2 linked regions of the Victivallis sp. Marseille-Q1083 genome follow. The protein of the gene in region 2 interacts with the protein of the main gene of each other region in a pairwise test. Links are inferred from orthologs where the notes say so. Each region holds a gene or a part of one and is shown on either strand. Other genes may lie near its edges.

The links. The genes of interacting proteins can lie anywhere in the genome.
Region 1: the proteins of gyrA (region 2) and gyrB interact in binary tests that used the Escherichia coli proteins (3 or more experiments, as listed by UniProt). The link is inferred for Victivallis sp. Marseille-Q1083 from one-to-one orthologs.

Annotation. Positions count from the first base shown.
Region 1 is NZ_CAHJXL010000001.1:1,507,667-1,510,897, forward strand. What follows is about bases 185-3,231. They hold gyrB (DNA topoisomerase (ATP-hydrolyzing) subunit B), read right to left. Parts: upstream 2,927-3,231; coding sequence 443-2,926; downstream 185-442. Other genes in these bases: recA (recombinase RecA), read right to left, coding at 185-422; thiI (tRNA uracil 4-sulfurtransferase ThiI), read right to left, coding at 3,077-3,231. In the rest of the region: more of recA, read right to left, coding at 1-184. UniProt on the Escherichia coli protein: DNA gyrase negatively supercoils closed circular double-stranded DNA in an ATP-dependent manner to maintain chromosomes in an underwound state.
Region 2 is NZ_CAHJXL010000001.1:1,084,681-1,091,053, reverse strand. The notes cover bases 1,682-4,845. They hold gyrA (DNA gyrase subunit A), read left to right. Parts: upstream 1,682-2,011; coding sequence 2,012-4,645; downstream 4,646-4,845. Other genes in these bases: folP (dihydropteroate synthase), read left to right, coding at 4,642-4,845; HWX74_RS04335 (hypothetical protein), read right to left, coding at 1,682-1,695. In the rest of the region: HWX74_RS04340 (ABC transporter permease), read right to left, coding at 1-268; more of HWX74_RS04335, read right to left, coding at 304-1,681; more of folP, read left to right, coding at 4,846-5,484; diadenylate cyclase CdaA, read left to right, coding at 5,533-6,373. UniProt on the Escherichia coli protein: A type II topoisomerase that negatively supercoils closed circular double-stranded (ds) DNA in an ATP-dependent manner to maintain chromosomes in an underwound state.

The sequences.
Region 1 (3,231 bases), 420 kb from region 2 along the record:
AGCGCGTCGGCAATGTTCAACGCATCCTCCCCGCAATCCGGCTGGGAAATCAGCAACTCGTCGGTATTGACGCCGATTTTCTTGGCGTACCCCGGATCGACGGCATGTTCGGCATCGATGATCGCGCAGGTGCCGCCGGCCCGCTGGGCGTTGGCGATGACGTGCAGACACAAGGTGGTCTTGCCGGAGGATTCCGGTCCGAAAATTTCAATGATCCGGCCGCGCGGCACGCCGCCGATTCCCAGCGCGATATCCAATGCCAGCGCGCCGGTGCTGATCGTGGCGACATCGTTGAAACGATTGGTGGTATCGCCGAGCCGCATGATCGTGCCCTTGCCGAATTCTTTTTCAATCTGGGCCAGGGTAATATCCAGATTCCGGTTGCGTTCGAGGTTCCTGTCTTTCTCTTTCGGTTCGGCCATTTTTATCCCAATCCTATAGGTTAAATATCCAGATTCTTAACGCCGCTGGCGTACTTTTCGATATATTCGCGGCGCGGCTCGACGACATCGCCCATCAGCAGCGTGAACATCCGTTCCGCTTCCACCGCATCCTCCATCGTCACCTTGATCATCTTGCGGTTCCTGGGATCCATCGTCGTCTCCCAGAGCTGTTCGGCATTCATTTCACCCAGGCCCTTGTAACGCTGCAGGTAAATCCCGCGGCTACCGTTTTCGCGCACCTGATTGAACAGCCCCTGCAGCGAATTGATCGCATGCGGCACGCCGTCGGCATCGAACACTTCGAACCGCGTCAGGTCGCCGGCGAACACCTGGGTCGGCGCGATGTTGAATGCCTTCAATTTCTCACAGACATTGAATGTCGCTTCCGCTTCGTAAATGTTCACGACATCGATCGGCGAGGTCTGGAAAATATCGGGCATCTCGCCGTTTTCAATGCTGGTCATCGCCGCGCTCGGCTCCAGGCTCAGCCGCTCTTCAGCCGCCTTGATGCAGAGCGCCTCTTCCTCCGAAGAATAAACCAGCGTTTCGGTATTGGTCCCGTCAAGCTCCCGGACGTTGATCTGGGCAATCGGAAAACGGCCGTCCTCCGATTGCCGGTCGAAATAATGCGCCGGCTCCAAGCCGATCCGCCGCAAATTCGACGCGATCTGATTGCACTCGTTATAGAGACCGATCAATGCCTTGATCTGTTCGATGTCCAGCAGTTCACCGACGGCATTTTTCACCGTCAGGTCGTTACAGCCCAATTCGATCAGATAAGCGTCGAGCTGTTCGTCGGTGTCGATGTAGCGTTCCTGCTTGCCGCGCTTGACCTTATACAGCGGCGGATTGGCGATGTAGACGTAACCGGCGTTGATCAGCGGCTTCATCTGGCGGTAGAAAAAAGTCAGCAGCAGCGTACGGATATGCGAACCGTCGACGTCGGCATCGGTCATGATGATGATGCGGTGATAACGGGACTTGCTGACATCGAAATCCTCGTCGCCGATCCCGCAGCCGAACGCCGCCGCCATCGACTGGATTTCCTTGTTTTGCAACACCTTATCCAGCCTTGCCTTTTCGACGTTGAGCAATTTGCCGCGAATCGGCAGAATCGCCTGGAAGGAGCTGTCGCGCCCCTGTTTGGCGGACCCGCCGGCGGAATCACCCTCGACGATGTAAATTTCGCACTCCGCCGGATTGCGGCTCGAGCAGTCCGCCAGCTTGCCCGGCAGCGAAAAGCCTTCCAGCGCGCCTTTGCGCTGCACCAGCTCCCGCGCTTTGCGGGCCGCTTCCCGGGCCCGGGCCGCGGTCATCGCCTTGAGGATGATATCCTTGGCCGTCTGCGGATTCTCTTCAAGGAAAGTGCCCAAATTGTCGTTGATCACCGATTCGACGATGCCGCGGACGTCGCTGTTGCCGAGTTTCGTCTTGGTCTGCCCCTCGAACTGCGGGTCCGGCAATTTGACGCTGATGACGGCCACCAGCCCTTCGCGGGTATCGTTGCCGGTCATCGCCTTGTCATTTTTCAACATGTTGTTCGTCTTGGCATAAGCGTTGATCGTCCGGGTCAACGCGCCCTGGAACCCGGTCAGGTGCGTGCCGCCCTCGATCGTGTTGATGTTGTTCGCATAACTGAAAATATGCTCGGCAAAGCCGTCGTTGTACTGCATGGCCAATTCGACGTCGATGCCGTCCTTTTCGCGGTGGAAGTAGATCACCTCCTGATGCAGCAGCACTTTGTTGGCATTCAAATGCTTGACGAATTCGCAGATGCCGCCTTCATAATGAAAAATCTCTTCCCGCGGCTTTTCGCCCTCCGGCACCCGTTCGTCGATCAGCGTGATGTGAATGCCGCGGTTGAGAAACGCCAGCTCGCGCAGCCGGGTCGCCAGAATGTCCCACACGAAAACCGTGTCGGAAAAAATTTCCGGATCCGGCCAGAAACTCACCATCGTACCGCGCTTGTCGGTGTCGCCGAGTTTCGTCAACGGCGAAACGGTAACACCGCGGGCGAACTTGATTCCCCAGCGGGCGCCGTCGCGGCAAACCTCCACTTCCATTCTGGTGCTCAACGCATTGACGCAGGAGACGCCGACGCCGTGCAGGCCGCCGGAAACCTTGTAGGAGTTGTGGTCGAATTTGCCGCCGGCGTGCAATACGGTCAGGACGACTTCCACCGCCGGCTTGCCTTCGCCTTCATGCAGATCAACCGGAATGCCGCGGCCGTCGTCAATGACGGTAATGCTGTTGTCGCCGTGAATGACCACCTTGATCCGGCTGGCGTAACCGGCCAGCGCCTCGTCGATACTGTTGTCCACCACTTCGTACACCAGATGGTGCAAACCGCGCTGCCCGGTGTCGCCGATATACATGCTCGGACGCATCCGCACCGCTTCCAATCCTTCCAGCACCGTAATTTTACTGGCGCTGTACTCGTTGGACTCATCCGGCGTCGTTTTCAAATCATCAATCTCTGCCATAGGAACTCTTTCTCCAGAAAACCTTACTCTGGGCCCGTTAATTTTTTTCATAAAATTTTACTTGGTAAGATACACCACAAGCCCGTCTTTTTCAAGTAAAAAGCGTCGGATCGCCACCAAGAAAATCCGGATAAAAACAGCGAAAAAAAATCAATCCGGAACCACGCACTCCGCCGCATCGACGATTTTGTCGAGCAGCGCCGGGTAATCGCCGAGTTTCGCTTCCTCCGCCAGCGCCTTGTCGACCGGCACCGCCGTCGCCGGGCTGTCGGGAGCGAACACGGTACAACTGTCCGGCACCTGCT
Region 2 (6,373 bases):
CGAAATCGCCGTGGAGCAGCACCGCTTTGAACCAGTAATAAAATCCGATATAGATCGGTTCGTCGAGATGCAATTGCTTGCGCAGGGCATCGTTGCGGACGAATTCATTGCGTTCCGCCGAGGCGGTGCCGGCGCCGGCGTCGCTGCCGAACAAATTGCTTTTGGTCGGATCGCCGGGCGCCAGCCGCAGCATGACATAACTGATCACCAGAATCACCAGCAGCGTGCCGATGGCCAGCAGAAGTCTTTTCGCCAGATATAACCACATGATTTTTCTCCGAAAACGCACGCCGGAGCGTGCCGTTAACCCTCTTCCAGTTTGCGCAATTTCTCTTTCAGCAGATTTTCGATGTAAGCATCGCCGTAAAGCGTCCGCAGCAGCTTGATATTGAACTCGTAAAAAAGCTGCGCGTCGGGACGCTGGATCAACTCCTGCTGCGACAGTTCCAGCATTCGCCGCCGCTTCGTCATATCGCGCTCGTACACTTCCAGATAGTGCATCAGCGTCCGCGGACTCAGTTCGCTGAACTTCTTCTGGCCGAACTCCTCGGTGTAGTCGGCGGCGATGACCGCCACCAGGTTGTTGTTGATGCGCCGCATGCCGCGGGCGGCCAGAAAATCGGCGATCATCTCCTGACATTGAATTTCGTCGAAGGTCGGGAAGGAAACGACCCGGCCGCGGCTGAGGATGCTGACCGGAAATTCATAGTTGGAAGCGATGACGATGGCGATGTTGCGCGCCAGCGTGAAACTGCCGCCGATATGGGTGCGGAAAAAATACCAGTTGACGCCGGCCGGGTCGATGTCATCGAAAAATACGACGAACCGGTGGTTCGGATGGCGCTCCAGATTGCGCAGCAGCTCCTCCAGCCCCTGATCCAGCGCGGCGACTTCCGGCAAAATCAGCGTCAGATTGGGGTGCTTCAACGTGTGGGCGATGGTCATCTGGGTTTTGCCGAGGCCCGGCAGGCTGGAAATCAACAGCGGCAGGATGGGGGCGCCGATGGAAAACGCTTCGAAAAATTGCTGGAAAATCTGCTGGACGGAACGGTAGCCGAAAAATTTATCCGCCGACCGGGTCGCCTGTAATTCGGCGACGCCGAATTCACCGCGTTCATAACGGTACGCCCGCGCATTGGCGAAGCGGTCGCAACGAATGGCCATCGCCCGGATCGCCGAGGGGGTGCCGAGGTCGGGGAACGGATTGGCTTCGCTCAGCGCCGCCGGCCAGTTCGGCCAGAAAGGACTCGGTTCCGCCGCCGGCCGGCGCGCCTCCAGCGTCTCGACGTTGGTTTTCAAGCGTTCCAGCGCGGCGAGCACCCGGTTGGCATGGGTGAAGAACAGCCGGAAGATTGCCCAGTCGGCGGCATCGTCGCTCTCCGGCAGCCGGAACCCCTGCGCCAGCAGCCGTTCGAACAGCAATTGTTCGAACAGGCCGGCCAGCGACAGCCTGTTGCAATTCTGCAGCAGCGTGTTGAGCAATATGACGGTGTCGGGATGGCGGGCCGGATCGGGAAGCTGTCCGCTGCCGGCCTGCCGCAACAGCCGCTGCAGCTGCTCGAGAAAGCCGCGCCGCCTGCCGTCGGCGATGCGGACCGGTCCGGCCGGTCCGGCTTCGGCGAACAGGAAGTCGAGACTGTCCGCCGCCGCGGCAAAGCAGGCGGCGGAATCGGCCGACATGACATCTTCACTCATGGCTTTATGGCTACCCATCCGGTTTGCGGTTTGCTTGATTTCATCGGTAATATAATCTGCCGATGTCCGAATCCCAAGGCCCGATGCCGTAAAAATAAAAATTTTAGCAGCGGCGGCAATCGCCAGCCGGCGGAATACGAACGAAATCGTGGCGTCAGGCTGGAAAGAGCGGCTGAACAGGAAACGGTATTTTAAGTAAAAATGATACCGGAAACTTGTTAAAACGGCCGGAAGGAGGTATATTACTGAATATAATAGTATAGGAATCACTACCGGCGGTGGTTGGCCGGCCTAATTTTCGACGAATGGAAAGACGATGAGCGAACTCGAACACAAAGATTTTCCGATCAGCATCGAAGACATCATGCACACTGCTTACCTGCAGTATTCGCTGAGTGTCAATGTCGGCCGGGCGATCCCGGATGTCCGCGACGGACTGAAACCGGTGAACCGCCGGATCCTCTATGCGATGAAGCAGTTGAACCTGACCAAATCCCACGCTTATACCAAGAGCGCCAAGGTGGTCGGTGAAGTGATCGGTAAATACCATCCGCACGGCGACTCGTCCATTTACGATGCGATGGTGCGTTTGGCGCAGGACTTTTCGATGCGCGAGCCGTTGATCGACGGACAGGGGAACTTCGGCAGTATCGATGGCGACTCGGCCGCCGCTTACCGTTATACCGAATGCCGGATGGAACGGTTGTCCGAGGAGATGCTGGCCGATATCGACAAGGACACCGTCGATATGATGCCGACCTTCGACGAATCGGCGGAGGAGCCGGTGGTTCTGCCGGCGCGTTTTCCGCAACTGCTGGTCAACGGCACGACCGGTATCGGCGTCGGGATGGCTACCAGCATTCCGCCGCACAATCTGGCCGAAGTGATCAATGCGACCATCGCGCTGCTGGATGACCCCAAGGCGACGGTCGATGATTTGATGGAGCATCTGCCCGGTCCGGATCTGCCGACCGGCGCGATCATCCGCGGCCGTTATTCGATCCGGCAATTCTATCTGACCGGCCGCGGCAGCATCAAAATGCGGGCCCGGGCCGAAATCATCGAGAAAGACAACCGCGAACAGATCATCGTCACCGAAATTCCGTATGCGGTCAACAAGGAGATGATGGTCAAACGCATCGCCGAGCTGGTCAACGAGAAGAAGATCGTCGGCATTTCCGGGCTGCGTGACGAATCGAGCAAGCGGACCGGCATCCGCATCGTCGTCGAAATCAAACGCGGCGCGATGGCGACGGTGGTGCTCAACCAATTGTACGCGCATACCCAGATGGAGACGGCTTTCGGCTGCACGATGCTGGTCGTCGACCACAACCGTCCGCGGGTGATGAACCTGCCGCAGGTGCTGCAGGCCTATCTCGACCACCGGCTGGAGGTGATCACCCGCCGGACCCGGTTCGACTTGAAGAAGGCGGAGGCGCGGGCGCATATTTTACAGGGCTTGCTGATCGCCATCGCCAACATCGATGAAGTGGTGCGGCTGATCCGCGAATCGCGCACCAAACAGGAAGCGGCCGACCGGTTGTGCGAACGGTTCGGTTTCAGCACCATCCAGGTCAATGCGATTCTGGAGATGCGGTTGCATCAACTGACCGCCCTGGCGATGGAAGATGTCCAGAATGAATACGATGAAATCTGCAAGCGCATCGATTATTACAAAGCGCTGCTGGCCAGCCGGGAGATGCGGTTGGGCGTAATCCGCGAGGAATTGATCCAGGTGCGCGACAAGTATGCCACGCCGCGCCGGACCGAAATCGTCGGCGACGACAGCGATTTGAACATCGCCGACCTGATTCCGCGCCACAGTTGCGTGATCACCGTTTCGAATACCGGTTACATCAAACGGGTGCCGGCGGACACTTATAAGACGCAGCACCGCGGCGGCAAAGGCATCATCGGCATGGAGACCAAGGAAGAGGATTATGTCGAGCATCTGTTCAACGCCGACAGCCACGATTTGATCTTCTTCTTCACCGACAAAGGTTTCATGTACTGGCTCAATGTTTATGAAATTCCGGAGGGCTCGCGGATTTCCAAGGGCAAGGCGATCGTCAACATGATCAAAGTGGAGCCCGGCGAGAAGATCAAGACGATGTTGACGGTCAAACGCGAGGATTTCGACAATCCGAATAAATTCATCGTCATGGCCACCCGGAGCGGTTATATCAAGAAGACGCCGCTGGATGCGTTCCGCAATCTGCGGCGCACCGGCATCCGGGCTCTGGTCATCGAAGAGGACGACGATCTGATCGCCGCCGATGTGTCGGAGAACGGCAACGAAGTGCTCCTCTCCAGCGCGCAGGGGATGGCATGCCGGTTCGAGCAGTGCGACGAGCAGATCCGTCCGATGGGCCGCACCGCCCGCGGCGTGACCGGAATGCGGTTCAAGCTGGCGGACGATTACCTGGTCAGCATGGAAGTGATCCATGAGCACATCGATGAATTGGAAGCCGAAGCTGACGGCGAAGAGGATGCCGTCGAGCAGGCGGGGGAAGACAATGAGGAAGAAATCGCCTTCGGCAGCGGTCCGCAGTTGCTGGTGGTGTCCGACGGCGGCATGGGCAAGCGCAGCTTCGTCAGCACTTACCGCAAGACGAACCGCGGCGCCAAAGGCGTGGTCAGCATCAAGCTGCGGCAGAACGAGCAGGTGGTTACCGCTCTGCAGATCGGCGACAGCGATGAACTGCTGCTGACCACCGAACGCGGTCAACTGGTGCGGATTCCGGTGCATGAAATCCGGCTGACCGGCCGGGCGGCCAAGGGCGTACGGATCATGAATCTCAACGACGGCGACCGGATTACCGGAGTCGCCAAGCTGGTCGAGGTTGAGGCGGAATTGAATAGGAACAATGCGGCGGCCGCCGGACAGGAGCCGCCGGCGGCGGAAACGGAGCTGCCGCCGGAACCGCCGACGGCGGATGAAAATGAATGATTGAGTTGAGGCTTCCTCACGGTTCGCTGGTCAAAAGCGGCAATCGGCCGCTTTTGATGGGAATCGTCAACGTGACGCCGGACTCTTTCAGCGACGGCGGTTGTTTTGACGGTCCGAAACGCGGCCTGGACCATGCGCTGGCGTTGTTGGATGACGGGGCGGATTTGATCGATATCGGCGGGGAATCGACCCGGCCCGGTTCGGCCGCCGTCCCCGACGACGAGGAGTGCCGCCGGGTGGTGCCGGTGGTCGAAGCGTTGCGCCGGGCGCGTCCCGGCTGCATCATCAGCGTGGATACCCGCAAGGCGGCGGTGGCGGCGGCGGCATTGGAAGCCGGTTGCGATATCATCAACGATGTCAGCGGCCTGGCGTATGCGCCGGAAATTGCCGGTTTGGCGGCGGCGTCCGGGGCCGGATTGGTGCTGATGCATTCGCCGGCGACGCCGGATGTCATGCAGCAGCCGCAATTTTTGCAGTACGGCGATGTCGTCGAAACGGTCAAGTCGTTTCTGCTGGCGGCGGCCGGTCAGGCCCGTGAAGCCGGAGTGCCGGCGGGGCGGATCATTCTCGATGTCGGGATTGGTTTCGGTAAAACGCTGGAGCAGAATTTGACGCTGCTGCGGCGTTTGGAGGAGTTCGGAAGTCTGGGGTACCCGCTGCTGGTCGGACATTCGCGAAAACGTTTCATCGGCGAATTGCTGCGGCAGAGCGATCCGCGGCAGCGGGATATCGGAACGGTGGGCATTTCACTGAAACTGATGGAGCGCAACTGCGACATTCTGCGGGTTCATGCCGTGAAACTGCATCGCGAGGCGATGACGGCCTATGCGGCCGGCTGACCGGCGGGAAAATTCTCCGGAATGCGGATGAAATAAAAGGCGACTGCGATGTCATACGAGGAAATCGGCAATTACTTCAATCAGGGCTGGGCCTATCTGGGGCCGGCGCTGGAAGTATTCATTATTTTTTACATCATCTATGTGACGTTGCATTATCTGCGCGGCACGCGCGGTTCGAATGTGCTGGCCGGCATTGTCGTCGTGCTGCTGCTGCTGACGATTCTTTCCGACTGGGCGAAATTCGAGGTGATCAACTATCTGCTCAACGGAGTCTGGTCGCTGCTGGCGGTGGCGCTGATCGTCATTTTCCAGCCGGAACTGCGGCGGGCTTTCGCCCAGGTCGGCAGTTATGCTTTTTTGAAACGCAGCCGCAAGAAGGAGACGATCACCGAGCTGGTTGCCGCGGTGTTGAATATGTCGCGGCGGCGGACCGGGGCGATTATCGTCATCGAACGGAAGATCGGCATGCGGTCCATTGTCGAGGATGCGGTCAAGCTGGACATCAAACTGAACGCCCTGATCATCGAATCGATCTTTTATCCGAACTCGCCGCTGCACGACGGCGCGGTGATCATCCGGAATGACCGGATCGTGGCGGCCCGGGCGATTCTGCCGTTGTCGCGGGACGATAATATTTCCCGGACGATGGGAACCCGGCACCGGGCGGCGATCGGCATTACCGAGGAGACCGACGCGGTCGTCGTCGTCGTTTCCGAGGAGACCGGCAACATCAGTATCGCCTGCCGCGGCGTCATCCACCGGGACATCACCGCGGACAATTTGCAGAAGCGGTTGAACGATTTGCTGATCCTGCAGAACAAGGAGAGTTTCGCCGATCTGCTCAATTCGATGGAAGACGAGGAAAAGCTGGAGGCGCCCGCCGCCGGTA